3 regions of the Paenibacillus sp. Y859 genome follow, and region 3 is predicted to be linked to each of the others. Evidence: riboswitches for the same ligand, from Rfam matches in the RefSeq annotation. Region 3 holds a riboswitch; each other region holds the start of a gene.

Region 1 (10,625 bases), on a different contig from region 3:
GATAGAACATTGACCTCTCCACTCGGCTCCATCACAGCAAATTCGGCATCTGCCACCCTGAACACATTCTTGCTTCTCAGTTGTTCCATTAATTCATCCAAAGTAAGTCGTTCCTTCTTCAAATTATCCTCGAGAATTTTACCGTCCTTTATGAGGATTGTTCCTTTACTATCTATAATATCCCTAGCCTTTTTACTCTTTATCGTTAAAAATTCGATCCCCAAAGAACAAGCGACCCACACTAACATCGATATGAGGCCCAAATGCCAGGTTCCATCAACTTCAATCGGTATTGTTGCTGCAAGGCTTCCGATCGTAATTCCCGTTATGTATTCAAACAGAGACAGCTGAGACACTTGTCTCTTCCCAAGAAGCTTCGTCATAAGAAAAAGAACGACAAGCGTTAAGATCGTACGTATAGTAACTAACATCCAATCCTGCATATGGACTTACCTCCCAAAGGTTGATACAAGTAAGATGTCCCCAAATGTCCTCTTTTAACCGAATACAACTTATTTTCTGATGTGAAGTATAGCCTTAACTCAAGACGGATATATTATGTTCGTTGCTTTATAACAAAATACGTGTAATTAAAAGAGGTGAACTTAGATGACCGTTGGTGCTCAAGTAAAAACATGCCTTGCCTCTTTAAAAGGGGCTCAAGCCAGTCTTGAACAATTTGCAATAGAAACGCAAAATCAAGAAGCAAAAACAACGTTTACTAACGCGGCTGAACAAACGCAACAAATCGTTCAACAGGTAGAAACGCGTGTGCAGCAATTAGAGAATGAAGAGCCTCAATATAAAGGATTCTAAAATAAAACCCGAAATTTTCGAATCAAAAGAGACCACTGGTAATGGCATAAAAATGCCTATTTCCAGTGGTCTCTTTTTGTAATATATGTCGCCTACTCTACCGTAATAGATCCCACATCGGAGGTCAGAGATATTAATGGTCCACCGCCATTCAGATCACTTTTTCCTTTGGGTACTCCAATTACTCGACCGACCTCGCTGCTCACTTGTAAACTACTTTGAAGTTCCTCTGCGAGTGTTGCCTTGATACTCCCAACATCCGTCTTTGCTGTGAGACTACTCTTGCTGTCCATTTGATTAATCCCAAATTGAAGACTACCAACATTTGACGTTATCTTAGATTTCCCTTGAATATGAGCACCTTCGATATGAATCGTGCCAACATCATTACGAACATCATAGGTCCCCTGCAAATGATCGAGTTTAATTTGACCCACATTTGTTTCGATCTTGAAGTGATTCACTGAATCCGGAAGTTCCACCTTATAATCGATGCTGAAATCTGAGAACCCATATTCCTTCTTTATCCATTTCCACATATCCATCTTCACGTTCCCCTTAGGGTGTGTGCTAATCTCCATTTGCTCTCCACGTGTAACTACGGAGATTTCAGCCTGATCAAGGATTTCCTGGTATTTAGATTCGCGTGATGACTTGTTAGGAAATGAGAACGTTGCGGTCACCGTCATCTGATCACCCGTGGTCGCTGTTACCTCGATGCTTCCAACCTCATTTTCCAGCAACAGATCTGAGGCAGAACCTATCTCTTGTGTGAGAGATATCTCCTTCTGAATACCATCTTTCTTTAATTCCTCAGTCCAATCCGAGATCGAATCCTCAAATTTATTGGTGCATCCAGCCAGTATTATTATCGAAACGACTGCCACCATCATGATTGACCTATGTTTTCCGCGCATATAAAGTAACTCCTCCAATTCAGTGTTCTGATTTATTTATCATACAATATTAGGGAAATATTAGCACTAGTCCGCGGACTAGTGAAATACTGGACTTGAGGCGGGGAGATATTCTGTGTGAATTCTAGCGAATTCTTTCCTTAGCGTACTTTCTTAATTTCTTCAAACTGAATATATTTCTTCAACCATTTGATATCCTGACTCTTAAAGTATTTGAGTATTTTTCTTTTCTTCTTTAATATCTCGTCATCTAATTTTATATTTGAAGTATGAAATACATATATATTTTTGTCTATTAATTCATGAAGTAGTTTCGATAAGACTTGATGCTGCGTGTGACCATATTCTCCCTCTAGGTTATGAGTTACAACTTTGTCGAATGGTTGCCTTGCTAACATCTCTTCCAAATCTGACTTTAAACGAGACTGGTCAAAATCACCGCCCCATTTATCCTCATATTGCCATATTTCATACTCTGCACCTACCTCTTTCATTACTTTTTTGAATTCCTTGCACCTTACCTTGTTATCACCGTTTGTCACACAAATGACCTTCCATCCCTTTTCTTGTATCAGCTGAGCTCCGCCAAAAATAGTTTCATCATCCGGATGTGCAACAATCATTAACTTATTGTAAGTCATAGCCCTTCCTCCTTCCTTATTCTTTTCTTATATATTTTGCATATATGATTGGATACAACAGAAATTTCAAATATTTGTTCGGCCTGTTGTCTCAGTACGTTGCTACCAAGTAAGTTCTTGTTTCCCAAAAGCAATGCATCTTTTACAGCGTTTGTAATATTATCTTGGTTCAAGGGAAGAAGCATTTTATGATCACAAAAGTAATACTGCAAGGCCTTATCAAAATTATCTAATGTTACCAATCCGAAGGTTCCAGCTGCACCAATCGCTATTACTGGTCTCTCACAAAATATGGCTTCCAAAGCAACTCTTCCAGTTCCCACAACATAATTACTTATTGAATACAAATCAGGCATATCCAATCGATTCCCTATATACTGGATACGATTTGATTTGATTGTTTCGTTAATACGCGTTTTTATTTTTTCGGTCTTCATACCGTCACCGGCAATAAGAAGATGCATATCTGGAAACTTTTTAAACAATTTATTATCACATGCCTTTAACAACAATTTGCATATCTCATATTTCTCATCTTCCAGTCTACTAGCGTACAGTAAAACTCTAGATTTTTTAGGGATATTTAATTCTTCCTTAAGATCTGATTTCTTTACAGTAAATTCATTCATATCAATCCCATTAGGGACATGGATCGAATATATGCCTTTCTTCTCCAACCACTTCTTAACAGGTTTACTGACACTAATAAAAGTAGGTTTAATTGAGCATTTATTGATTGCCTCGAGCAATATCGAGTTTTCGTAGTAAGTTCCGTGAATCGTATAAATCAACGGAATATTTAACTTCCGAGATAACTGTACTGCATATTTGGCACTTTTCTCTAAATGGGCGTGGATCAAGTTTATTTCATTGATTCGTATCCATTCAACAAATTCTTCCTTATTTTTTGTATAATTATAGACTTCACATGACAGCATTCTAAATTTACTTTCCAAAGGCCCTGAGTTCCCTGCTACAAAAACTGTCACTCCTTGTTTTAATAATTCTCTTGTAAGAGAAAGAACATGCGTCTCTGTTCCACCTATGTCAAAGGTATCCAAAATCATAAGCACTCTTACATCTTTATCATTCAACTTCTTCACCCCATTCATTTTGAAAATCTTCTTTTATATTCTTGTATTATTAAATGGTAAAAAACAAGATTCGAAACGGCTTTTAACTAATCTCTTAAAAGATACGTTTTCACATATGAAAATCGCCAGTCCGTGTCTTTAGTTAAAGGGTTATTAGCATGGGTTAGATGCGTCTTTCTTGTCATGGTACAGAAAGGTTATACTTTCTACTCTAGCAAAAAAACGCGAATTCTCAGTTATGAGAATCCGCGTCACATGGATTATAACTCTAATCTACCAAAAAGCAATGGTCACTCTTTGGCAGATTTGAGATTACTTTAATTTTTCTTGAACCGACTGTATTTTCTGTGCACTAGAGGAAGTCTTATCCCGACGATCATCCAGTTTAACAGACGTAGAGACTCTCTCTGCCCCCGATAGAAATGGTGATTCATGCAAAGCGGCAATAGCACTCCATACGAATTCAAGAGGCCCTTCAATAATCGTACTCATCGATGTTAATTGATACGTTATTCCCTGCTGATCTTTCAGAACTCGCTGCATATCTGCAACGTAAGCACTTAGACTTGTTGTTTGCGTCCCTATCGGGATAACTGTTACTTCTGCAATCGCCATGTTTATTTCCTCCTCTTACACTTCTTAATCTATTGTAGCTATTTCGTATTTTTTTCGCAAAATCTGGCTTTTTGAACTCACAAGATAACATAAATATTTATTCCTCCCCCAAACGCAAGTCATAGAAGGCTTGGCAGGGTTTTCATGATTTTTTTCATAGAATATTTCATTAATACATGTTTACAAACACCATATATTGAGTTAGATTTATATAGCGACACTAAATATAGTGAAAACAGGTGATTCGGCTACTACATCAAATCCGGATCTTAAAAGGGAAGTATGGTGCAATTCCATCACGGTCCCGCCACTGTAACCCAAGATTCGAGCTGCATATCGCAGTCGAATAGGCACAGCCATTGCCACTGTGAGCATAAGTTTATGGGAAGGCGCTAGTTGCTGAATAAACGAACTTCATCTACATATGAAGCACGAATTCGTTTGCTTGGGAAGTCAGGAGACCTGCCTGTTCGACATACACAATACATCCTACGGTGAAATAGGAAAGGTGGAATATAATCATGGTACTTATGGAACCTAGAAGTAGCTTCTCCTTGGAAGAGAAAATGCTACATGAGGTATCAGGTCTTGGACACGATATTACAGAGAGTCTCAACGTGGAAATGCTACGTGAGAATGCCAATCTAAATGGCGAAAGCTTTTCAGGAAAAATAGGAAAATTCGGCAGTGAATATGCTAAATGGTACGCAAGATATTACATAATCCCCAAACAACTCATGGCTGCCGTGGATCACAATGATTTATATGTACATGATCTTGATCAATATGCGGTGGGTAGCACGAATTGCATCTTCATTCCATTCGACAAACTCCTAGCACGGGGCTTCAGCACTGGCAGTGGTAGTGTTCGCACACCACAATCCATTTCAACTGCGATGGCATTAGTTGCGATAATATTTCAATGTCAGCAAAATTCTCAATACGGCGGCGTTTCCGGGAGCAAACTGGATCATGATTTAGCTCCATATGTCGCCAAGTCATTTGCGAAGCATTTTCAAAAAGGGGTACACTACTTTAATGAGACTTCTGTGGTCGAAGAGTGTAACATCCATCTAGGTAACTTATCGTTACCTAACTCTCATCCACGTTCTTATTCTTTTGCTATGCAAGAAACTAGGACAGAATGCCTTCAAGCTGCTGAGAGCTTAATCCATAACCTAAATACGATGTCCAGCCGTGCTGGAGGTCAGATCCCCTTCACTAGCATCAATTATGGGACATGCACCTCACTTGAAGGCCAAATGATCATTGATAGCTTGCTTAGTGCAACTATGAATGGACTTGGAAGTGGCGAAACACCTGTCTTCCCCATTCAAATCTTCAAATGTAAGCGTGGTATCAATCAATCACCAGGGGATGCTAACTATGATCTTTTCTTGAAGGCCGTAGAATGCTCATCCAAACGGTTATATCCTAATTTCGCCAACATAGATGCTCCCTTCAACTTACAGTATTATGATCCAACAGATCCCAATACTGAATTCGCTACGATGGGTTGTCGTACTCGTGTTCTTGCCGATCGACATGGTCGCAATCGTCTATCCGGTAAAGGGAACTTATCCTTCAATACGATTAATCTTGTTAAATTAGGTATCAAACACGGTGTAGTTAATGGTAATATCACGCCTAATGAGGAGGGGTTCCAACAAGATCTCAACCACTTCCTGGATATCGCACTACATGGACTATTACACCGTTACAAAATCCAAGCCCGTCAGCCTGCCAAAGCTTCAGACTTTATGATGCGCGAAGGAGTCTGGGAAGGTGGAGAACTACTAGGTCCTGACGACAAGGTAGAACAAATCTTGAAACATGGTAGCTTATCTATAGGCTTCATCGGTCTAGGTGAATGTATGAAGGCCATGTACGGTAAACATCATGCTGAAAGTGATGTAGTCTATGCCAAAGCTTTGGAACTTATCTCCTCCATGCGTCGTTACTGTGATCGGAAGAGTGACGAGTATGATCTTAACATTACATTGATGGCTACACCAGCTGAAGGTCTATCGGGTAAGTTCACGAAAAAGGATCGAGAAATATTCGGTTCCATTCCCGGTGTAACAGACCGCGAATATTATACTAATTCTTTTCATATACCGGTATATTATAATCTGCCAGCTGCGCGTAAAATTTCGCTTGAGGCTCCTTTTCATGAATTGTGCAATGCAGGAGCTATCTCTTATATTGAATTAGATGGAAATGTGCGTAGTAATCAAACTGCCTTTCTCAAAATAGTTCAGTTTGCATTATCACAAAATATTGGCTATTTCAGCATTAACCATCCTATTGATCGTTGTGGTTCTTGCCATTACGAAGGTATTATCGGGGATACGTGCCCACAGTGTGGAACACTCGAATCCGACGTACCCATGTACCGTCTACGGCGAGTGACCGGTTACCTAACAGGTGATTATCAGACGCGCTTTAATGCTGCTAAGCAAGCTGAGGTACGAGATCGGGTCAAACATCGATGAATATTTGTGGCTACTATCCTGAATCCATTAACGAAGGTGATGGCCTGCGGGCCGTCATCTTTCTTAGTGGTTGCCGTCACCGCTGTCCAGGTTGTTTCAATCCGGCAACGTGGAATTTCAACTACGGAGAACCTTTTACGGAACAGCGTCAACAAGAAATTATCAATGACATGGCTAATAACCCCTTACTTGAAGGATTGACGCTTGCTGGGGGAGATCCTTTCTTCTCAGCTGATGAGGCGGCTGATTTCATTGATAAGGTCCGACTAAGCCTCCCTAACTTCTCTGTATGGATCTATACCGGCTATATATATGAGGATCTCATGGCCTCCGTTCATTCGGCAGAGTACCGTCTGCTTCAGAAATGCCAAGTCGTCATCGATGGTCCTTTTGTACAATCTTTAAAGAATACCAGTCTCCCCTTCCGTGGGAGTTCAAATCAGCGTATTATAGACATTCAGGCAAGTTTGATTTACAACGATGCCATACTGTTGTAAATTTAAATATCACAAATTGAAATACTCATGTTGAAAGGAAGACATTCATGCCACATTTCGTAGTAAAACCGAATAACCGCCAGCTCGCTTTTGATGAGAAGCGTCTCTCCATCTATACTGATCGCCTTCTTGAAGGATTGGACATGCTTAATAAGGATCAATTGATCCGCGGTGTATTATCCAAGCTTCGCCGTGATGAAGTTACAGGAGAAGATATTAGTAACGCCTTTACCATGTCTGCATTAGAGTTAGTTACGAAAGAGGAACCTAACTGGAAGTTTGCTGCAGCTCGTTCTTTACTTACTACTTTATATAAAAAAGCTGCTCATCACCGCCGTTATAAATCGTATGCCGATGAGCCTTATGGTGCACTTTACCCACTGATCACAGATTTGGTACACAAAGGTATATATAGAGAAGAATTACTTGAATACTATACGAAAGAGCAGATCCAAGAACTTGGTGAACTCATTGATTATAAACGTGATCTTTTATTCGATTACATCGGTCTTTTAACGCTTACAGAGCGCTACCTTACGACAGATTTCGATGGACATATTATGGAGCTTCCACAAGAACGTTACATGATCATCGCTATGTTCCTTATGCATAAAGAGCCTGCTGAGAGACGCATGGAGCTTGTGAAGGAGTCCTATTGGGCGATGAGTAATTTATATATGACCGCAGCTACCCCGACGTTGTCTAATGCTGGCAAGAAAGTTGCTGGACAACTCTCCAGTTGCTTCATCGACACCGTTGATGACTCTTTGGAAGGCATCTTCGATTCTAACACCGATACGGCTCGTCTTAGTAAAATGGGCGGTGGAATCGGTGTCTATCTCGGCAAAGTACGTGCCCGTGGTTCAGATATTCGTGGACATAAAAATACGAGTTCAGGTGTCATCCCTTGGATCCGTCAGCTCAACAATACCGCCGTTAGCGTAGACCAATTAGGTACACGTAAAGGTGCCATTGCAGTCTATATCGATGTGTTCCATAAAGATATTCTCGCGTTCCTTGATCTCAAATTAAATAATGGTGACGAGCGTATGAGAGCACATGACGTATTCCACGGCATTTGTATTCCTGACCTATTCATGAGTGCTGTAGAGAATCGTGGGATGTGGAATCTATTCTGTCCTCATGAAGTCAAAAAGGTTATGGGCTGGAAAGATAGCAACGGTCGTCCACTTGGACTTGAAGATTTCTATGACGAAACGCTTGGTCAAGGTTCCTTCAGTGATAAATATGCCGAAGCCGTTGATCATCCTGTGTTGTCTCGTATTACCGTTCCAGCGATCGATATTATGAAGCGTGTTATGAAGTCGCAGCTTGAGACAGGTACGCCATATATGTTCTACCGTGATACAGTCAACCGGGCTAACCCGAATAGTGCACATGGTATGGTCTATTCCTCTAACCTGTGTACGGAAATTATGCAGAACCAATCGGCAACCGTTGTAGAAAAGGAAGAACTCGTTACGAAGGACGGACAAACAAGAATCATCATCTCGAAAATTCCTGGTGATTTCGTCGTGTGTAACTTAAACTCCATCCACTTGGCTCGCGCTGTTCCAGCGGGTGTGCTAGATCGACTCGTTCCTATTCAAGTACGGATGCTTGATAATGTCATCGATATTAACAATATTGAAGTGCTTCAAGCTCAATATACGAATAGTCAATATCGTGCCATCGGCTTAGGAACTTTCGGACTTCATCATCTATTAGCTCTCGAAGGTATTCGTTGGGAATCCGATGAGGCTGTCACTTATAATGATAATCTTTATGAGAAAATCAACTACCTGCTCGTTCGTTCAAGTATGGAACTTTCCAAGGAAAAAGGTCAGTATCCGAAGTTTAAGGGCTCTGATTGGGAAAGTGGTCAGTACTTTACACAACGTGGCTACACAGATGGCCAACGTGAAGGTAAGTACGTAACGACTTCACAGTGGCAGGAACTGCAACAAGAGGTGCAACAGAATGGTGTACGGAACGCTTGGATGTTCGCTATTGCACCTAATGGTTCCACTTCCATTATCGCCGGCTCCACAGCCAGCATCGATCCATTGTATGAATTGCTATCTTATGAAGAGAAAACAACGTATAAGATTGCTAACCCAGCACCGGATCTATCTGATAAGACGATCTGGTTCTATAAAACAGCGTTTAACCTAGACCAACATTGGTCCATCAACATGGCCGCTGCTCGCCAACGTCATGTGGATCAAGGCCAAAGCTTCAATCTGTACGTTCGTCCTGACATTAAAGCGACCGATTTCCTATCGCTGCATCTTCATGCTTGGAGTTCCGGCATGAAAACAACTTACTATGTACGTAGCCGGGCGTTGACGATTGATGAATGTGAGAGCTGCTCGTCATAACCTTCGATCCCACCCCACCCTCCCTTCCAAGCATATGCTTCCGAAGTGAGCTTCCCAAGGGAAGCTTTCAGGAGGGCCCCAAGGGCTCTGCCCTCTGGACACCCGAAACTCTTTGGCGGAGTGAGAGGATGGGGTGCTTATCTGTGAGGAACGTTTCGTGCTAGGAGCGCTTATCGTCCTCCCTGTTCGCTTCGCGAATGCGGTGGGGACCCGCTCCACTACGAGTGAAGTGAAGTAGCTCTGGCTTCGCGAGCTACATGTCCTGTTTGCTCCGCAAATGCGGAAGGGCATAACCCCAAGAAAATGCAGAAGTAACTTTCTCTGCACCTGTTTGCTACGCAAATACGGAAGATTAAAAGTACTTTTAATAAAAGGAGTAATAGAAATGAAATTGCAACAAATTTTCAACACGGAAGCACCAAACCAATCTACAAAAATTATTCAAGGTGAATGCTCGGGTATTCTGAACTGGAACGATATTCGTATGCCTCATATGTATAAATTATATAAGGTCCTATTGTTAAATCACTGGATTGCCGATGAAATTCCGATGTCTAAGGATGCACAGCAGTTTGCAGGATTGGATCCTGAAGAGCAACGCGTATTCAAGATTAATATTTCATTACTTGCTGTATTGGATTCTATGCAGACGATGTTTGTCGGGGATGTAAAAAGATATTTTACTGATTCCTCATTAGAAGCGATCTCAGCTATTATTGCTCAACAAGAAGTTGTCCATAACCAATCTTATTCGTATGTTCTTTCTTCGATTGTTTCTGATCAAGAGCAGAAGGAGATTTTTGAGTATTGGAAGCATGATCCGGTTCTTCTAGAACGCAATCGTTTTATTTCAAATATTTATCAAACCTTCCGGGATGAGCAGTCTCCACAAACGTTCTTCCACGCTATGGTTGCGGATTTGATTTTGGAAGGTATCTTCTTCTATAGTACGTTTGCTTTCTTCTATAACTTGGCTCGCGATCAAAAAATGATGGGTACTAGCCAAATGATCTCTTATATTCAACGTGATGAGAATCAGCATTGCTATTTCTTTGCTGAGGTGTTCAAGCAACTTCTTCTTGATTTCCCAGAGCTTAACACGAAAGAGAACATCGCTTATGTATACAAAACGATTGACGAAGCTGTTCAATTAGAGATCAATTGGGCAC
Region 2 (10,625 bases), on a different contig from region 3:
AATCCACCTAGCGTAGCATTCAGCTTCCGTGCTAACCACATTCCAGCGATCCAAGCCGCTAGAGGAAGCATAATGAATCCAACCCATGCTGTAGTCCATGATTGGCTGTCCAAATGAAATATTGGAGCAATCGATACAGCAACTCCGGATAACATAATCGCCATTAGCAACGTCACGTATGTCTGTCCTTTATTCAACCCATTCAATTGTCCAGCCATGCCATCCTTGCCACGAGCCGTAGGCCATGAAGATATAGCATGAACTATGAACCATCGACTCCAAATCAAAGGCAGTAGAAGAAGACCTGAGTAATCAAGTCCGTCCACTAATAGTGAATAGATTAATGAGAGTTTAAGCAGCAGAAGCAGAACGCATGCTATCACACCCATCGCACCCACACGGCTATCCTTCATAATCTCCAGTATTTGTTCACGAGAACGATAACTTAATACACCATCTGCTGTATCCATCCAGCCATCCAAATGAAGTCCACCTGTAAGACCGACCCATAATATAAGGGTTAGCACGGCAGCAGGTAATGGAGGAAGCAAATAGGCGAATCCGGCTGCTCCTGCCCACACAACCAATCCAATAACAGTACCTACGAGCGGGTAGAACTTCACACTTTGACGAAATAGTGTAGGTGAATAATCCAGATTAGCTTTCACAGGAAAGCGTGATAGAAATTGAAAAGCGGCCGCAGCCGCTTGTCCCAAATTGGTCATAGTTTATACTCCCTGCTCTTTAGCTCAATAGAAATCCCTGCCGTAACCAGAAACACTTGAGCACAGTTTCTTGATACTGCCTGATTCATGATGCCTGCTAAATCACGAAATATTCTTCCTAATGGATATTCAGGTACAATCCCACTTCCAACCTCATTCGTTACTACAATCAAATGACCTGGATATAACTGCATCTCATCAACCAGTTGCATAATTTCAGCCTTAACTTGGTCAGACATATTCTTCTCTTCCTCAATGGACAGAACAATATTAGATAACCATAGTGTAAGGCAGTCCACCAGCACGGTAGGAGCAGAGCCTTCTTCAATCAGACTATCCTCACGCCAACGACTTAGAAGCTTAACGAGCTGCAACGGTTCTTCCACCGTACGCCATGGATAATTAGCCTCATCTCTCTGCAGCTTGTGAAGAGCAATTCGCTCCCTCATCTCGTCATCAAAAGCTTGAGCAGTAGCCACATATACTGCCTCTTGTGACATAGACATGCATAACTTCTCAGCGAAGCTACTTTTTCCACTTCGTGCCCCACCTGTGACAAGTGTGATCATTTCGTCTGTTCCTTCGATTCACCGGAAACGCCCGCACTTTCGAATGTTGCCATTTCACTAACAATCCGGCAAGCTGCATCTATAAGATGTAGACATATTACGCCACCAGTACCTTCGCCGATACGTAGATCTAATTCCAATGCTGGACGGAGACCCAATTCTTGTAGTAATAATCGATGTCCTTGTTCATGCGATACATGTGACACTATCATGTATTCAGCCGAAGTCGGGCAGATAGCTTTGGCAAGTAACGCTGCTGTACTAGAGATAAAGCCATCAATAATAACTGGGCAACCATTCGCAGCTGATCCAAGAATAACACCTACTAAACCGCCTATTTCAAGTCCACCCACCTTAGCTAGAACATCAAGGGGATCAGACCGATCTGGATCATTCACTTTCAGCGCCTGCTCCACAACGCCAATCTTATGTTGTAGACGAGAATCGTCAATGCCAGTCCCTCTACCAACGGCATCTTTAACGCTAATAGTTGATAGTGCACAAGTCACTGCTGAGCTTGCCGTCGTATTCCCAATGCCCATCTCACCCGTTATAAATAATTGTACGCCACGTTTAATAGCATCTTCGACAACTTCAACACCAACAAGGATCGATTGGATCGCTTCCTCGTAAGTCATTGCTGGGCCTTGCGCCATATTTGCTGTACCGTACCTGATTTTCCGCGATAGTAGATTAGGATGGGATAACTCACTATTCACTCCGATATCTACGCATACAACTTCTGCATCTGCTTGTCGTGCAAGGACGTTAACAGCTGCACCCCCTGCTAAGAAATTATGAATCATTTGTGGAGTCACTTCCTGCGGGAAGGCACTTACGCCCTCTTCACATACTCCATGGTCCCCAGCCATAACAATAACTTCCCTATGAGCAAAAGACGGCTTTATTTCCCCGGTAATACCAGCGAGTTGTATCGCCATAGCTTCCAATTTACCGAGACTACCAGGTGGTACCGTCAAATTACTTATATGTAATTTGGCTGCCTGCATCGCAGCCTGATCAAGCTCAGGGATCTCTCCAATACGATTCATAAGTTCCATCATTCTCTTATTCATTCTTCATCTCTCCTCTGATATCAGTTGTTACTATGATTGATTCAATAACGAGACAGTAGGATCTGCGGGACAGCGCTAACTGGATGCTGAACAACTGCTGGATCGACGCCATAGACTTGTCGGATATTATCTTCCGTTAGTATTTCAGCTGGCGTCCCCATCCCAACGACTTGTCCTTCTTGTAACACTAACAGTTTATCACAGAATTGAGCAGCTAAATTTAAATCATGGAGTACTGAAATAACGGTAATCCCTGTTTCTTTACGCCAAGTAGCTACCATCTCCATGAACTGAAGCTGATAGTAAATATCCAAATACGTTGTCGGTTCATCTAGCAATAGAATATGAGGCTCCTGTGCCATCACTTTACCCAACGCAACGCGTTGTCTCTGTCCACCACTGAGTTCATCCAGTGGCCGATCACCCAGATCACTAAGCTGTAATCTTGTCATGATATCATCAATAATAGCTGTAGCATTATTACTCACATCTCGTCCGAGCCAGTCCTGAAATGGATATCTACCCATCTCTATAATATCTCGAACCGGATAATGAATGGCGGGCAGACCATCTTGCTGAAGGACAGCTAGCATCTGGGATAGCTCACGTCGGCTATAGCTTGAGACATGACGTCCCTGAATCGTAAGCTTCCCACTGCTAATCTGGTCCACTCCAGATATTAATTGGAGGAGTGTTGATTTACCACTTCCATTAGGACCAATGATTCCCCACCACTCACCTTCTTGTATCGACCAATCCACATCTCGAAGTGCAGAGATTTCAGCATAACGCTTGGATACCTTTGTCACCTCAATCATATCATACCTCCGTTCCTATGCTTCTTATTACGATACAACAGATACGCAAAGAACGGAGCACCAATGAATGCTGTAACGACTCCAAGCGGAATCTCCGTAGGCGCGAGAATAGAACGGGCAACGGTATCACACCACATCGTGAATATCCCACCTCCAAGCGCAGATAATGGAATGATGAGTCGATAATCAGGTCCCGTAATTAATCTAATAATGTGCGGTATAACAAGTCCTACAAATCCAATTACACCTGATACCGATACAGCCGCAGCCGTAAGCAAAGTGGATACGATCAATGTTCTTAGCTTAAGCCTCTCTACATTCAGACCCATATGTGCTGCTTGACGCTCACCAAGTGCCATTAAATTTAGAGACCGTGCACTACCCCATATCACAGCAAGTCCAACTAATACGTATGGCATCAACATAAGTGTATATGACCAGCCACGGAAGCTGAGTCCTCCCATCGTCCAGAACATGATTTCATTAATCGTCTGCTTCGACATCACAGTTAAGAAGGATACGATTGCACCTAGAAATGATTGCATAACAACACCTGACAAAATCAGACTATTCGTCGGAATTTTACCTCCATCACGCGCTAAAGATAGAACTCCCCATAAGGTTAATATTCCGGTTAGGAAAGCAACCAAAGGGAGAGTCCATACACCTACAAGCGAATACTGCAATCCGAAAAAGATAATAACAGCTGCACCGACTGAAGCCCCAGAAGATACCCCAAGTGTGTATGGGTCAGCAAGAGGATTTCGCAGCACCCCTTGAAATCCAGAACCGGCAACTGCAAGAGCTGCACCGACAAGCATCCCTAGTATAATTCTAGGCAATCTCACTTTCAGCAGTATCTGTTCATGTGCAGAACTCCATGTTGGAGTGATTGCATCACCTACCCAAGGAAATCGGTGTAATAGAATTCCTATGATATCCTTGATCGGAAGCTCCACAGCCCCTATTCCTAGGCAGAGCAGGAAGCTCACGATAAGCAATATTATCCCAAGTCCTCCGTACCCAGCCAACTTTTTACTCATGGCTGCACTAGTTCAGGATATATCATTTTGGAAATTTGCTTGAGACCTTCAGTTACTCTTGGTCCTGGACGACTAATCAAGTTATCATCTAATGCATGAATATCATCATTTTTAACTGCCGTAATTTGATCCCAGCCACTGCGAGCTTTAATAATCTCGTCTAACGTTTTCTGTGTGTTCTCTTCAATCACATTCTTCGAATACAGAATGACGTCTGGGTTATCATTAATAATCTTTTCCTCACTAATTTCACTCCAACCCGTTGTATCAGCAGCGACGTTAACTCCGCCAGCTAGGGCGATTAACTCGTCCATAAACTCGCCACTACCTACCGTCCAACCTATAGAGAACTCGATATACACTTTCTTCTTCTGATCAGGGGTTAGTGATTTAACAACTTCCGTCACTTCATCTCGCTCTTGCTTCATTTCATCTGTAACAGCCTTCGCTTCGGCTTGATGATCTGTAATCTGACCATACAATTCAATATTTGTGATAACATCATCTATTGATTTCGGATTGGTCTTGAAAATCGCAATTCCTAGAGCACGTAGCTTCTCAGTAGCTTCCGCACTCATAGAAATACCCGTAAGTACAAGATCTGGTTGCGCTGCTATAATCGCTTCTTCATTTGGATTGTACAGACCACCCATTTTAGGCTTAGTTGTTACGGCCGCTGGATAATCATCATAATCCGATACACCAACAACTTGATCATCTAATCCTAGCGCGAACAATGCTTCTGTCTCCGCTGGTGAGAGGGATATAATCTGCTTCGGAGCTTCTGTAAATGTAAATGTCTCACCTGTCGCATCCGTTACGGTCAGTGGATACTCCGTTGTCAGCTCATTAACTTGTTCTGCTGGTGGTGTGGCTTGCTCCGTTGGTGCTGGCGTAGGTTCGGATCCTTGCGCTGGTTCGTTATTATTACCACAAGCCGCAAGTGATAGTGCTAGCATCATTGCTAAGGCACCCGTAGTCCAATTCTTCCAAATCTGCTTCATTGTTCATTATCTCCCCTATTATCTATTGTACATACATGAGATGCTAGCCTTGTAATTTCAATGAATTCTCTCCGATAAAGGACATAAACATAGCAAAAAATCCTGATCCTCTATTGCTAGAAAGAATCAGGGATTACGTCTGTACAAACATCACATATTACTAATACGATATATGTATGCCAAGTGTTATAAGCCCGCAATAATACATCACAGGCACTTACACAAGCCAAACGTAATCCTTTCCTCGAAGGATCGCCGTACTTATTCTCACAAGGCAGGTCTCCTGACTCACAGGTTAACTAATAATCTCACCTTCCCATTCTGCTTATAGCAGTACAGTGGTATATGGAGAATATCCCTGATTCACAGTGGCGGGACCGTGTCGGATTTACACCGACTTCCCTTTTAACTAGAGTTAAAAGCTATTACTTCAGCTTCTAAGTTCCTAGACCTCATAAGTTTATAATATTCATTTAAATACAGATCTTGCTTCTCTATTCAAAATTATAGATCAAAAAGAGATACCTTACAAACCAAATGTTAATAATTCCTTATAGTTCGAGTTCAAAAAGTAAGCCCTTTGGACTTCCTCTAATCATAGGGCTACTTTAAGCGTCCTACCCATTGCCCCTCACGTATCGTAAGCTGCAGTGTTAACAAGCTTCCCGGATCAACCGAGATATCCCAGAACATCAAGTCAGGAATCGTCATCGTCGCGAGTTGTCTTATGACCCCTCCATGTGTAACCAGCAACATAGAATCAACGGAGTTATCATCTCCCTCCAAAACACACGCTAGACTATCCATGAAGTTCACCAGCCTCTGCTGAAAGTGTCCCCAAGATTCCCCCCTTGGAGGAGTCACTGTTTGAGGATTGTCCAGCCATTCTCGATACAACCTAGAATGCTTCAACTGATCGTAGGTCTGCCCCTCCCAATCTCCAAAATCCATCTCTCGCAAACGATGATCAAAGACTACCTGATCAGGTGATGTAGGATAGATCAAATCTAACGTTTCCCTACATCTCTTCAGATCACTGCAGAATACCTTTCGGAATATCCTTCCTTCAAGGGCTTCTTTCACTAATAAAAGCTCTGTCTGTGACTCTTCGAGTATTCCTATATCCGTATGTCCCAAATAACGTCGATCCTTATTCCACTGCGTTCTGCCATGTCGAATACATACCAATTCTAATTCCATAATGTTCCACCTAAACCCCATATAGCAAGTGCACATAACATGAGGAATAACAACGATGCGACTAGCATCAAACGTATAGTTGACTGAATATCCCTCTTCACCATTGGACGTGAGAATTCCCCCATATAGGCACGAAAAGACACGACACCATTATACGTATTCTCACCTCCTAGCCGAACACCAAGAGCTCCAGCTACGGCTGATTCAGGGAATCCACTGTTCGGACTCGGATGGAGACGAGCATCATGTCTTACGGTATGATAAGACCTTTTATAATCTAGACGCATAACCCAACTACTAACGACCAGTAATGCACCTGTTATACGAGCTGGAATGAAATTAGCGACATCATCCAATCGGGCAGAGGCCCATCCTATGTTAATATATTTATCATTCTTGTAACCAACCATCGAATCTAAGGTATTTACAGCTCGATAAGCCATCGCCAGTGGTGCTCCTCCAATAAGTGCATAGAACAACGGCGACACAATAGCATCAACAATATTCTCCGCAACGGTCTCTACCGTTCCACGGACAATTTCAGGCTCATCCAAATGATCTGTATCACGTCCAACAATCATTCCAAGTGATCTACGAGCAGCAGGTAAGTCACCACAATTAAGATGATCATGCACCTCCATCCCCGCATCCTTAAGCCCTTTCGTAGCAATCGTCGTAGCAATTAATACGATCTCAACACCAACGGCAAGCCATGGATGAATCATATATAGACCTCTCAACAATGCCCACGTTATAAGCAGTGCACCTCCTACAACAATAGTTGGAAGTAGAATTCCATATTTTTTTAACTTGATCGGATCTGACACATGACTACGAATATTCCTCTCTATCCGTTTGATACAATTCCCCATGCCGATCACAGGGTGAGGTAGCCAGCGCGGATCTCCAATGATCAGATCCAATAGGTAGGCAGCCCATAGAATGAATATGGCCAATTCCATCATACTCGCTTCACTCCCGCAACTCTTAAACCCTCTTGCACTGTAGCATAAACTACTCGTCCAATTGCAGCTCCTAGTTCAGTAGCTGTTCCACAGTATCGATGTTCAATAGTATGGATAGGAGATTGACTGACACCAAGAACAATAGAATCCGTCGTAGTTCCCGTAGCAATCAATCCATTCTCTGCATCCCGAATACCCAGATCCGATAGAGCAGCAGTCTTTGCCTCTACAGCTGTCATAATAGCATTTACCATCGCTGCTTGCGTCAGCTTCGCGTCAATCATGAGCATAATATTGATCGTTCCGGGTTGATAGGCTGGGAACGTAGTTCGCTCAGATCCAGCACGTGCACCGTTCGATACTCCCGCTGTTGTACAGCAGAACAAGGATCCGTCTTTACCGTCCTCTTCCAGAATTGCAGCATGTTCCAATCGAACAGCTGTCAACAATCCTGCTGTAGCTTGCTGTGGGTAGCCCCAATCCTTGAATAATTGCTCTATATCACGTTCTGGATCAGCACAGTTATAGAACCGATCTACATAAATATTAGCTATTCGATCGATTTTCCCTGTACCTCCCCCATATATTGCACTACTAAGGCTATCCACAGGGCTTGGGCATTGGAGTAACAAATGACGTTCTTGTCGGGTAAGTGTTAGACCTGGCCAAACGATAGAGGAATACACGTTATTTTCATCATTGATAAAAGGTGTTGTTGTTGTCATCATTATTCTCCTATTCTTATACTATACTCTCCATCACATTCTGTATCTCGACCAGAAATAACCGATTAGCTTCCGCGCCTTTGACGGCGATTCGAATATATTCATCCCCCAGCCCAGGATACATCGCACAGCTTCGAATTAATATTCCTCGCAGACCAAGTTCACGTTGCATATCTATCGCATGCCATGGTTCCGGAAGCTCCACCAATAGAAAGTTCGCTTCGCTTGGACTGACATTACACCCCAGCCTGGTAAGCCCTTGGGTAAGGACTATTCGCTCATTGGATATTAATTCTAACGTACTACGCTCGAATTCCTCACCACTTTCCAACGCTGCTTCACCCGCTAACAGAGCTAGTCCATTTACACTCCACGTCACCTGCTTACTCTTCATAGCTTGGATGACATCCGGATGTGCCAATGTATATCCCAATCGCAAACCTGGAATCGCATAGAACTTCGTCATGGACCGTACCAGTAACATACGAGGATACTTTGTAAGTTCCGATAACAAAGATGCTTGCTGTCGTTGCGGAATGAAATCTATGAAGGCTTCATCTACGACCAGATAGGTGTTGAATTGCTCAGCAGTTTCGGCTAATATCCTCAGCTCCTCAAGCGTATATTGCACGCCATTCGGGTTGTTAGGCTGACCAATGAATAGCAAATCCACTTGCTGTATCAACTGTCCTATGTCTTCACATGTTGCCTTCCAATCATTATCTTGTCTACCAAGTACCGAGATTACTTCCGTATTGAATTGTTCTGACAATTTCCTATATTCAGAGAAACATGGTTCGATAATACCGACCTTCTGTGGATGAAGTCCTAGTAAAATAAGCGACATACATTCAGCTGCACCATTTCCAACACAAATATTATTTTCACCAACACTTAGCTTGCGTCCAAGAATAGTTTTAAATCTCCTATGACCTGGGTCAGGATAACGAATAATTGACGATAATGCTCCCTCCAATTGCTTCAGCACTTGCTGAGGTGGACCCAACGGATTAATATTAGCGCTAAAATCGAGGAATACTCCCTCAGCTTGTCCATAAGCCTGTGCGGCACTTTCTAAATCTCCTCCATGACCGTAACGTTCTAGCATCCTAATTACCCCTCTGTCTTTAAATTGCCTAGGTATAGTTCCATTGTTGCCTAGGCTCTTCTATTGCGTCAATCCATCGTCCTTTGTTTCTATCTCATATTTAGTTTACAATTATACAAGATTCAACAATCATTACATACCTTTAAATAATGAAGGAGTAGAGTAAACTATGCTATTCATCGATAACCAAGGAATTCATGATCCTGCTATTAACTTAGCCATAGAAGAGTACGCTTTAAGACATCTTTCAATGGACGAGAGCTATTTGCTTTTCTATATTAATCAACCATCTATTATTATTGGTAAACATCAGAACACGATTGAAGAGATTAATCAGGAGTATTGCAAGGAGAACAATGTTCAAATCGTCCGTCGTCTTTCCGGCGGTGGTGCAGTATATCATGATCTTGGTAACCTTAATTTCAGCTTTATTACGAAAGATGATGGCCAATCATTCCATAATTTCTTGAAATTCACCCAACCTGTTATTGATGCTCTTCAAAAAATGGGGATAAACGCTGAGCTCACAGGGCGCAACGACATACAGGTTGGAGAACAGAAAATATCTGGTAACGCCCAATTCTCAACTCGTGGTCGGATGTTCAGTCACGGTACGTTGATGTTTAACCTGAACTTGGATAACGTTCAAGCTTCTCTCAACGTAAATCCAGAGAAATTCAAATCCAAGAGTACCAAATCCGTACGTAGTCGCGTAGCCAACATCAGTGATCTTATGGAAACCACTATGACGATCGAAGAATTCCGTGCTGAGCTACTTCGTTCGATATTCGGAATGGATGCGCAGGATGTACCCCAATACCACCTAAAAGAAGAAGATTGGGAGCAGATCAATCGAATTTCCAAGGAACATTATCAGAACTGGGATTGGAACTACGGTATATCACCTGAATCGAACGTGAAACATTCGAAGAAGTTCCCTGTCGGTATCATTGATCTGCGCATGGACATTAACGAAGGTAGAATTCGGAACATTAAGATTTATGGCGATTTCTTCGGCGTTGGTGATGTGACTGATATTGAGGATATATTACGGGGTAAAAGATACGATGAAGCGGAAGTGCGTGAAGCTTTATCTGATCTTGATATAAAGCATTACTTCGGTAATCTTGAAATGAACGATTTTGTTGGGCTTGTATTTCTGGAGGAGTAACAGTATTACATGTACACGAGAAGAAACCATATGACTTCACTAGTGTTGAGTAAATATTTTTGTGCGATGGCGGATTGTCCTTCAAAAGGCAATGTCGCCACCTTCACTACTATTGCCATTATCTTAAATATAGATATCTCACATGCTAGAAATAAACAACATGCAAAGAAACCACCGGATCTAGATAGACTCGCTAACTAATCTCGGTGGTTTCCTATATC
Region 3 (10,625 bases):
CTAGAACAGTAACCAATATTTTGGTGAACTCTGCTCTTGTAATGTTAGTTTTCGGATTGAATTTACCATTGTTACCTTGGATAAATCCATTTTTCGTAGCTTCACCAATAGCCTTATACGCCCAAGACGAGATGGCATCGGCATCTGTATACCATTTTTTCAAATCAACATTATTTACTGAATCTACTTTGTTTGCTACATCAGTTTTGCTTACAGTGTAGGAAACGAAAGTCGTGAAATGGTTTGTTTTTACAATTAAATCGTTACCGCTAACAAAAGCATAGGTTTTCTTACCAATGTCTTTTGTTGCCTGAATGCCTAGTTGTTCTGTTTCATAAATCTTGATAGGTGTGAATTTATTGGATTCAACAAACCCTGGAAGCTGCCCTTTTGCACCCTTAAAGGTTAAAGTGAGTGGCTTATCAAATACAACCGAACTACCTGTATTCCCTATAATGAAGGCTTGATTAATTTTATCCAGCTTCTCATTGTTATTTAGGTTAGATTTGATTAACTCCTGAATCTTAGTATCATTCGGAGCTATCTTTGTAATCAACTCTATATTCGTATTTCCGCTTATTAATTGGGTACCTTTCTCAATAACTAGTGAAATATCCCCTTTTGTAACTGTGATCATGGGTATATTGCTTATGACATCTTTAAGAGTAAGGAATACTTTTGATGTAACATCAGGAATGTTAATCGTGATATTAATTGTGTTTTTCAGTTCCTTCGCAATATTCAAGGTGTAATCCTTTTGAATATCCTTTGGAACATTAATAACAGGTGTTTTATCATCAGCATGAATGACGATTCCTTGACCAAGCGAAATTGAACCAACTGGAGTCTCCACATATTTACTGAGGTCTTCTCCTAAGTCAGCACCTAGATCAGTAGTGTAACGCCATTGTAGCGTATCGCCATCACTCAGAGTATATTTACTTGCTCCATAGTTGGGGTACCAACCGTTGACATTATACATCCAGCCACTACCGCTACCGTGGTCAAATTCTCCATCGCCAGCTATAGATTCTACATATACGCTTCCGTATTTTTCAGTCCAATTATAATAGTGGCTGATACTTCTGTTATCAAGCACTCTTTGTAATACTGTCCATGCTGTATCACCAGCTTGCAGTTCGACGCTTGTAGATGTAACCACATAGCCTTTGTTGATAGTCAGCTTATCGACTGAAAGAGTCACATAGTGTTTAGGTTGAGGAACAGGAATGGTTCCAGTTCCGCCTCCGGTATCCCCACCATCACCGTCACCATCACCGCCAGGCGTTTCTATCACGCTAGAAGTATATGCTATGAAATCAGTAAAGTGGTTTGTTTTGACGATTAAGTCATTTCCATTGTCGTAGGCATACTCATTATTGCTACTATTTAGCCCTTCTGAATCACTAGCAAATTTGGGAATCGCATGAATGGACCCACCTTGGATATAAGCAGCATTCTTTCCACTCATGTCCGTAAAGGTTAACGTAACAAATTGGCTAAACTCTATCCTTGTATTGCCGCCCATGGAGAATGCCTGGACAATCCCGTCCAGCTTCTCTCCCTTAGGAACAATTGCATTAACTTTATTGATTAATGCCGTGTCAGTTCTATCTTGAGACGTAATCAATTCAAGTGAAGATGCATCACCACTTATCACTTGCGCACCCTTCGGAATAACTAAGGATACATTACCCTTCGTAGCCTTTAATTCAGGTAAACTGCTGTTCACAGGCAAATGAACACTAACCGTCGATTTCTTATCCGCAGGGATTTCTACTGTTATTTCTTTGTTGCTATCCGCTGGATTGATAGGAATGATGTAATCTAGCTCATCTTGTGGAATGACAACTGCTGGTTGATCTCCAGATGGCAATATGACTTCTATTTCTTTCGGTGTCTCTGGTAGTTCTGGTACTTCAGGTACTTCAGGTAGTTCTGGTACTTCAGGTACCTCATCAGTCATATCATAGAGGCGGTTTTTACCATCTACAAATCGGTCATAAGCAACAAGAGCATACGTACCTTGATCCGTAGCCATTCCATCAACTTTCCCTGATGCAATATGCTTAAAGCCACCTTCAGGTAAAGCAAAGGTAAGTAAGGCATCCATAGCTGACTGCCCATTCTTAATAAATCTGGCGTCTGTATGTGGATCGATACCCAATCCGGTTAAAGCTACAATAACTTGTGCAGTACTTTCAGTGTTTGCAGCACCCCAAGTTGAATAGCTACCATCATTATTTTGGCCTTTAGACAACCATGCAACCGCTCGATCTGCTGCAGTTTTAACATCATTATTTATTGAATAATATGGCGTAAGCCCTTGTAGAACCATTGCCGTTATATCGGGATCTGGAGTCCCACTACCTAATGCCCATCCTGCTGCTTCATCGGTGCCCTTCTTTATCTCTTTATCTAAAATATACTCAATGAGCATCTCTCTCGTTGTTTGAACAGCCACTCCTTGCACTTGTGGAACTTCGTAGTTCTTACTATCAAGTGCAATCAGAGCAAAGATTGGACCATTAATACCTTGTTTAATCAGAGTCGCATAATCCGCAAGCTTTTCAAGTTGATTATAGCCACCTACATCAGTAACCCCTTTACCGATAGAGGTTAATCCTAATATTAGCCTTGAATGCTCTGTATATTTAATATTATGAAGGATTCCCTTTTTTTCCTGTACTACTTTAACTACATTGTTATAGTAGTTTTCATAATAGTCACTAGACACCAGATAATTGGCTCTTGCTAGTGATAAAATCGACCACTCTCCGCTAGTCGTTCCTAATGTCGGATTATCTACAGTTTGAACAAGATAAGCAAGATTTTTATCTAACTGCTTCTTTACAGCATCGGTGGATGTGGATCTTACTTTGTTAACGACAACTTTGTAATGGACGACTAGAGTTTCCTCTGCTTTATTTCCTGCACCGTCCATTGCAGTTATTGTAATCATGTTGTTCCCAGAATTTAGAGAAGCTTTGTACTCCTCATTTGATGCTGTTATAGTGATTCCATTTACCCTAACCTCTGGCGTTATATCGTGATATACATTGTCTGTAACCGTTACTTTAAAACTCAATTCCCTTTCTGTTACTTCCTCATTATTTGCTAGTCCTTCTACTACAATAATTGGACTTTCAGTATCTTCCTCTTCCATATTCGTATGTACTTGAGGTGAAGATTCTATTACATCCGCATATGACACCATTGAACCGGTTGATAACATGGACAAAAATAAACTTACAACAAGTAACCAAGCTATGAATCTATTATTTCTCATTTGTACAAACTTCCTTTCATTCTCTTGCTCGTAGTAAGAAACATGATGACACCAACACAACAAAAAAACCTCTCAACTTGAATCGTTAGGAGGTTTAGGTTTAATAGAATATACAGCTAAATAGCAGCACTAATAAACACCTCCCTATCCTTCGTAGAGTTAAGGCATATCAAAACAGGCAGGTATTCTGGCTCAAGTATCATCATCCCTACAACCTTCCCAGTTTCCCAGTGGTTTCTTGCAAGGACTCCTCTATTACAGCGGCGGGACCGCGTGGGATTGTCACCCACTTCCCTTTTAACCAATTGATCGTTCAGTCTATCGAACTAAATCATTGGCACCTGTTTCTCATATTTTATTATCTTGGTCATCATCATATCTAATATATGTTCTTTTGTCATGTTAATATTTTCTTGTCACGATCTCCCCATTTAATAGTAGTCTCCATGATTAATGAGATAAGGACTCCCATGATGAATCCATTACTAATGATGGGTTGTACAACAGTAGGTAGATTAGCAAACAACTTAACATCCACTGACATCAGACTTACCCCTATGAGAACTGGTGCTGCAACCCGATGAATCGTGATCGAATCAAATGTGTATCCCTTCAAACTTTTAAAAGAAGTTCCCAACAACTGAAGATAGGCAATGAATAGCACTGCGTTCCCTACTGAGATCGGGAGTGTTGCCAACATTAACCCAAGGGGTGGAATGATTCCTAGAATGATAATAAGTGCTCCGCCAATAAAAAAGGGCTTGCGATGAAAGATTTGCGTACTTTCCAAAAAACCGATAGAAGAAGCAAACGGTGCGTAAGATACAAGTCCGAATAACGATGCCACCATACAATATGCACCTGTTAAGAAAAGGGAATTTCGATATTGGCTCGTTGAAACCTCTTCATTTAATAGTTTGGACGCTGCTTGAAGAGATGCGATCGTATTGCTCATATTAATAAAACAACCTATAAAAGTAATCGTAATAATCCCGAATTGCAAATTTGGACTGCCCAGTGGAAATATAGAAAAAACACCAACAGCATCCCCATTTAGGGTGTTTGTAGTTGGAAAGAACATAGCATAAAGGCTCCATCCTACAACTATTCCGATTAATAACGAAAAATTGCCGATGTTCTTACTTCCTTTAATTTTTAAGAGACCTACAAAGATAGCGATTCCTAATGAGAACAATGTGATCGGCAAATCCAATGTCCCATCTTCATTCACTGTCAACATACCCTTGAAAAAGATAAAAGCGAGCTGAAATGTTAACAGTAACAAAAATACGTTCATTACCATCGGACTGAATACTTTACGAATAAAAGGAATCGCCTTACAGGCAGCCAATATCATAATTAGAGCCCCGGCAAGCAGCATTCCTGTAGCAATTCCCCCTCCAATTTCGCCCAAACTAAGTCCAAGTGTAGGAGCAGATAAGCATAAGTTAAGAATTAAAGCCCACATAACACCCGAATGACCTTCCATCAAGGGAAAGCGATGACCAATTAAGCCCTGTAAAATACACGCGACACCTGTCACAATGAGCGAACTCCGCAAAATGGTAGCCACTTCATGTGGAGGTAATTCAAAAGCTAAACCGATTGAAATTGGTACAACGACAATGTTAGCAAAAATAAAAAACACCCATTGTATCGATGCAAATATCGTTACTCGAGAAGAAAGTTCCTTCATACTCACCCTATCCTTTATGTAACTGCAAAATCCTTTGAACATTTAATTATAACCACATACTCTTAAACTTGCAAAATCGCAATCTGTACGATTTAGTTGGTCTTAATAGATTTTGCCAAAAAAACAAAGACTGACCAACCATTTTTGAGGTTTCAGCCTTTGGTTCTGACTTGGTATTATAATGAAATCATTGTTATTAGTGCTCATCATCAAGTTAATCATTTATTATAGATACCGTATCATTTCAATGTAACCTTAGGGCTTAAGGTAATTTCAAATACACGCTTCCAAATATAATCAGGATTTGCATACGCAAGTGATGCGCTAACATATTCTGAGAATAACCACGTTGACCCGCTAATTTGGCGTACATTGCAAGATTTCGTCGAAGAGCCGATCCGGAAGGCACTTTTCCCTGCAAGAGTACTTGTGTAAGTCTGCATTCGATCTCTCAGGAGAATAATCATATGGTTGTAGTCACTCGTCGAGTTGAAAAGACCCATATTTTGATCCGGATAAAGAACATTCGTATACAGCGTATGTTCTCTCGAAAAGGTTCGGATTTCGGCAATGGCCACTGCTTTATAGTAATAGTCTTTCAAGAAACGTTTGAACAAAAGCGCCCCATGTGCATTCACTGCCTTCTTAAGGGCTGCGGGATGCGTTTCCGTTACCAAATATGCGTACCGTGTCTGCCCCATTCCGAGTGCAATTCCTATTTTGTTCCCCGCAGTATTCCACGCGCTGTACCCCAAAAGGCCGCCAGTGAATGGATTGTCCAGTAAGGCCTCTGTTACCGTTTCATTAGCTGCACCGTTGGCAACAAAATCAATTGCGATGGTCGGGATACGATTGTTACCATTAGATTGAATACGGCTTACTGCACTGGATACTTCGTTAGCGTCCGTAATTGCGATAATTTCCAGATCATAAGAGCCACACGTAACAAATTGACCTCCAATCATTTCAACATGATGCTGAATGTTCTGATGCACACTCATATACTCGTATGGGTTAATTATCGTTGAACCATTAGGTCCATAGTAATGTACCATGTATCGCGGCTTTGCTCCGCAACGATACAGCTGGTTCGCCATGCGGGCCATGAGCGAATAACCCAAGCCATCTGCGTCAGGAAGAATAATAGCACGCTCAGAACTTTGTTCTTGAGTACCGCCTCCGAACCAATCATTGATTCGTCCTTCAATAAAGGAGATTTCATTTGCCTGTACTCCCTCGGTAGAGGAATCATCGACACCAATCGCAAGAAAGTCAATATAACCTAACCGAGCAAGTTGATCTAGGATATAATAGTTCGACTTAAATTTGTGAATTCGTGCGTTATAATATTGCTCCTTGTCGAAGTTGACCACATCTCCAAAAGGCGTGCTGTCCGTTTTTATATTATAACCGTTTAGAATGTCATTGAAATCAGAAAAGTCTTTTCGTGGCTGTTGATTAAAGCTACGGGACTCCGTATAAGCGTCATAATCCTGACCCTCAACATACGCTGATGTAGCCATTCGCATGACGGTATCTAGAATATAGAGAGGCTTATCGGGATAGCACTGCTTGATTTCGCGAATAACGTCTAACAAATTTGTCGTGGTAACATCATAGTTCGGATAATTCTCTCCACCACTTGTGCGAAGACGTCTACTTCCGATTAATCCACCGTAGGCGAGCATATCCGTTGAAATAATGAATCCATCAACAGATGATGCATTATCGAGAATGAATTGGCGAATGTTCGACTTGGCTCCAAAGGTGGGTGAAGATGTGCTTAGGAGCGTCGATCCCGATTTTGTTTTTTGTGAGTCAAGACGATTCTTAATATCCTTAATACGTGGCGTAATGACCTCAATTCCAGCCGTTTTCCCCAGAACGATGACATCATCCAAGTTTACCGGACGGTCGTCAAGCGGTACATACAGAACTCTTTTCATATAAACAACTCCATTTCAGTAGTGATAGGCACATAAGTTCATTCCATTTCTTTTCCTTCATGTTTGTGCCTTCACTTATATAGGTAATTCATAGTTCGAAAAAACAACCGACAAGTATTTTTTTTTATAATAATCGACTCGCTATTCTTCTTCTCTGTACGTTTAATAGATTAAATTACCTGCGTCCGTTGGTTCTTCAATTCAAGTTCATAACCAAGTCTTACTAAAATATGGTACAATTAACGGAACACATGTTCCTGTATTGTTTGTGGAAATGCACTTAGAATTTCCCTATAGATATATGGACCATGTAGAAGGGGAGCGATTTAATTGGTATTTGAGACACAACAAAGTATTTATGAACGTTACAAAACAGAGGTTTATCGTATTGCATGGAGGTTACAGTATCGAGCTAAAGTCATTAATAAACGGGAATGTTCTTTCTATGGAATAGAGCCTGCTACACCCAACTTCACTACCTCTACTGAAAACAAAATCGTAGTTCAACAGCTCATAGACACTTTACCTCCATACGGAAAGATCATTCTGTATAAACTCTATATACAAGATCAGACTGAATCCGAAGTCGCTCGTCAACTAAAAATGAGCCAACAGGCGGTGAATAAATGGAAGCGAAAGATGATACAGAAACTATCCCAGACAGTGAATTCCTAGACTTACTTCATTGTGCAAAACAAGATGATCATGAGTCCATGTTGGAACTCATTGAATTGTTTAAAGAAGACATCCTTCGACTAAGCAAGTTTATCTATATGCCGCAAGAAGATGCCATATCTCAAATCGTTTTAGAGTTTCTTGAATATATTAAGAAAAGTAAGGATTAACTCTATATTTTTAAGCTGAAGTACCTTCATTTCCCTAGCTGTCATAGAACAAGTTTGCCGCCATCGTTCGACTCTACTCTTCCATTTCTCTAAACAAATTGAGAAAATTCGCCCTATGCACCGATACGGTGCTCTTCGTATATCATGGCAGCATTAATCCACAGAATTGTATAATTTCTTATATTTTAAAAAAAACGGGTCCTCTACAGGACCCGCTTGGATTATTTTATATTAAGTACAACAATTTCCACCTTCTAATGTATAACTGGTGCCTTCATATGGATCATTAACTTCCCCTTTTAAAGTAGGTTTTCCATGACTGAAGTAAGCTAGAACATCTTTATTATTGTTTTAACTTCAGCATTTGTTGCAGTAACTGTTCTACTTCTATCTTTGGAAAAGCCACAAGTAAAGTTTCTTTAAAAGTTACTTGTGATTTATCGAGCTTATCTTGACCTATTTGTGTCAATGAAGTGTAGATACTTCTGCGATCATTATCGCATGCATGTCTTTGTAAAGCCCCACAGCCTTTTGCTTCAAATCGACTTACCAGTCTGGATACAGCGCTTTGGCTTAAACCAACCATTGACTCCAACTTTTGCAATTTCAGCTTCTTTTCTGGTGCTTCAGACAAAAATAACAGCAAATAGAATTCTTTTAATGACAAGTCATGTTTCTCTTGTAGATTAGCTTCTAATTCATTAGCTACGTTCATTTGTATATGCGTTAATGTCAACCAGTTAGTTATAAGGTCATTGTTCATCATTTGATTCTAGGAAATCCAAGTTCATACTGTTTCGGCATGTCTATTCCTTTATTAAGGGCGACTGCAGCCTCCAACGTCCAGTAAGGATTTCTCAACATTCCCCGTCCTACCGCGACAAGGTCAGCATCTTCATTCCCGATTACCGCATTGGCGAGCACGGGTTCATCTAATCTTCCAACCGCAATAACAGGAACATTCAGCTTCTCCTTGAATTCTCTAGCCAACGGAACTTGGTAAGCTGCATGCGTTCCTGGCATTCCTGCCGCAGCAATAGCTCCTTCTCCACCTGCACTAATATGAAAAATATCTACTCCCGCTTCTTTATATACCTTGCTGAACTCCAGACTCTCTTTCATTCCATATCCGCCTTCAACATATTCCTTAGCGGAAATACGTAGGATTAAAGGCATACCTGTTGGCATTTCACTTTTTGCTGCATGAATGACTTCTTTACCAAACAGGGTTAAATCTTCTCCATATTCATCCGTTCTACGGTTTGTTAGAGGCGAATGAAACTGATGAATAAGGTATCCATGCGCACCATGAAGCTCAATGACATCAAATCCCGCTTGGATAGCTCGTCTTACACCTAGTCGGAATTTCTCTACCATCCCTTTCACTTCTGCAGTTGTTAGTTCCCTCGGCGTTTTAGATTCAGAGTTAAAAGGAACTGACGATGGGGCTACAGGAACCGGAGCATCCTCAGCCTTACGTCCTGCGTGGGCAATTTGAATACCCACTTTAGCGCCATAAGAATGACAAGCCTCAACAATTCTTGCCAATGCAGGAATCTGTTCATCGGACCAGATCCCGAGATCATAATCGCTAATTCGGCCATCAGGTTCCACATCAGCCATTTCAATAATAATTAACCCGGTTCCACCGATTGCTCTGCTCACATAATGCATATAATGCCAATCCGTAGCGATTCCATCTTTGTTATCGACAGAATATTGACACATCGGAGGCATAACCACACGGTTTTTCAATTTTAAATCCATCATTTCATAGGGCGTAAATAAATCCTTCATATATCTCTCTCCTCTTGGTAATATATCTAAGTTTATTTGACTCATATATACGAATATTTAAAATCGCATATTAAATGCATGCTCATACATGTAATATATCTAATATAGATACTTCTGTCAACAGCCGATAAGTTCCATACCTAGATATGAATGCAAAAACGGGTCCAATACAAGACCCGCTTGAATTATTGTATATTATACACATAAAATTTCACATTATACATTTAAGTCCACTCCATTACTAATGCCTTACTTCCCCCAATACCTTGGTTCGATATCCCTTTGGCGTTACCCTCAACGCTCCTTTGAACACTCGACAGAAATAGGATGAAGTCTCGAATCCAACCTCATTTGCAATCTCACTAACACTTTTGGACGTTGTTTCTAGTAGATGGCATGCCTCTCTCAATCTCCTAGAAGCTATAAACTTCGTCAGACTGCTACCCGTTTTCGCGCTGAATGTATGCGACAAATAAAAAGGAGACAAATGAAGGTCTTTCGACAACTTGTCCAACATGAACTTATTTCTATAATTCGCATTCACCCACTCGATAATGAGATTAATCGTCAAATTCGTATTCAGCTGAGGAGTCGATTGCCTTATGGGAGCTAGTTTGTCCTCGTATTGACGAAGTTGCTGTAGAAATGATATCACGAATAACACAAACTCCTCATGCGATTTAACGAAAGAAGCATTTTTAGTCCTTTGATTCAATATTTCATATAGGTTTAGAAACTCATTTTGGAGCGGTGACAAATATAGAACAGGTTGAACTAGCGTAGATTTCCATAAAACCGTAAAAAACTTGTGAAGGGATGGAAAGGCAATCAGTTCCGAATCCACGAGAAAAGGATTGAACATAAACCCCGTCCTTACAAAAAGCTGACTAACCTCCAATCGATACGGCTGAGAAGGCTGAAACAGCAGCAACGTCCCCGGCACGATCGGAAACGGATTACCATGGATGTGGGCTATACCTTCGCCTTCATACACATATAGAAACTCCATACTTTGGTGAGCGTGAACGACCTCCCAGTTGCGTTGATTGCTC

The links. A riboswitch is a leader RNA that binds a small molecule or an ion and turns the genes downstream of it on or off. The one in region 3 is predicted to bind cobalamin.
Region 1: another riboswitch for cobalamin. It lies ahead of AC1TO8_RS12825 (anaerobic ribonucleoside triphosphate reductase); the one in region 3 lies ahead of AC1TO8_RS04205 (S-layer homology domain-containing protein).
Region 2: another riboswitch for cobalamin. It lies ahead of AC1TO8_RS09680 (ABC transporter substrate-binding protein); the one in region 3 lies ahead of AC1TO8_RS04205 (S-layer homology domain-containing protein).

The regions. Positions count from the first base shown of each region.
Region 1 covers NZ_JBXCIZ010000005.1:47,708-58,332, reverse strand. The annotation lists gene AC1TO8_RS12855 (DUF421 domain-containing protein) at 1-443, opposite strand, end outside; gene AC1TO8_RS12850 (DUF1657 domain-containing protein) at 610-816, shown strand; gene AC1TO8_RS12845 (hypothetical protein) at 909-1,733, opposite strand; gene AC1TO8_RS12840 (PIG-L family deacetylase) at 1,874-2,374, opposite strand; gene AC1TO8_RS12835 (glycosyltransferase) at 2,371-3,468, opposite strand; gene AC1TO8_RS12830 (MTH1187 family thiamine-binding protein) at 3,781-4,083, opposite strand; cobalamin riboswitch at 4,304-4,567, shown strand; gene AC1TO8_RS12825 (anaerobic ribonucleoside triphosphate reductase) at 4,605-6,578, shown strand; gene nrdG (anaerobic ribonucleoside-triphosphate reductase activating protein) at 6,575-7,075, shown strand; gene AC1TO8_RS12815 (ribonucleoside-diphosphate reductase subunit alpha) at 7,123-9,456, shown strand; gene AC1TO8_RS12810 (ribonucleotide-diphosphate reductase subunit beta) at 9,842-10,625, shown strand, end outside.
Region 2 covers NZ_JBXCIZ010000003.1:146,029-156,653, reverse strand. The annotation lists gene cobS (adenosylcobinamide-GDP ribazoletransferase) at 1-725, opposite strand, end outside; gene cobU (bifunctional adenosylcobinamide kinase/adenosylcobinamide-phosphate guanylyltransferase) at 722-1,294, opposite strand; gene cobT (nicotinate-nucleotide--dimethylbenzimidazole phosphoribosyltransferase) at 1,291-2,370, opposite strand; gene AC1TO8_RS09690 (ABC transporter ATP-binding protein) at 2,412-3,188, opposite strand; gene AC1TO8_RS09685 (FecCD family ABC transporter permease) at 3,185-4,231, opposite strand; gene AC1TO8_RS09680 (ABC transporter substrate-binding protein) at 4,228-5,235, opposite strand; cobalamin riboswitch at 5,492-5,705, opposite strand; gene AC1TO8_RS09675 (histidine phosphatase family protein) at 5,839-6,435, opposite strand; gene cbiB (adenosylcobinamide-phosphate synthase CbiB) at 6,426-7,397, opposite strand; gene AC1TO8_RS09665 (adenosylcobinamide amidohydrolase) at 7,397-8,128, opposite strand; gene cobD (threonine-phosphate decarboxylase CobD) at 8,142-9,233, opposite strand; gene lplA (lipoate--protein ligase) at 9,403-10,404, shown strand; gene AC1TO8_RS09650 (hypothetical protein) at 10,414-10,605, shown strand.
Region 3 covers NZ_JBXCIZ010000001.1:834,911-845,535, forward strand. The annotation lists gene AC1TO8_RS04205 (S-layer homology domain-containing protein) at 1-3,289, opposite strand, end outside; cobalamin riboswitch at 3,450-3,649, opposite strand; gene AC1TO8_RS04210 (uracil/xanthine transporter) at 3,687-4,985, opposite strand; gene AC1TO8_RS04215 (DUF4127 family protein) at 5,225-6,931, opposite strand; gene AC1TO8_RS04220 (hypothetical protein) at 7,558-7,776, shown strand; gene AC1TO8_RS04225 (MarR family winged helix-turn-helix transcriptional regulator) at 8,120-8,542, opposite strand; gene AC1TO8_RS04230 (NADH:flavin oxidoreductase/NADH oxidase) at 8,539-9,573, opposite strand; gene AC1TO8_RS04235 (helix-turn-helix domain-containing protein) at 9,815-10,625, opposite strand, start outside.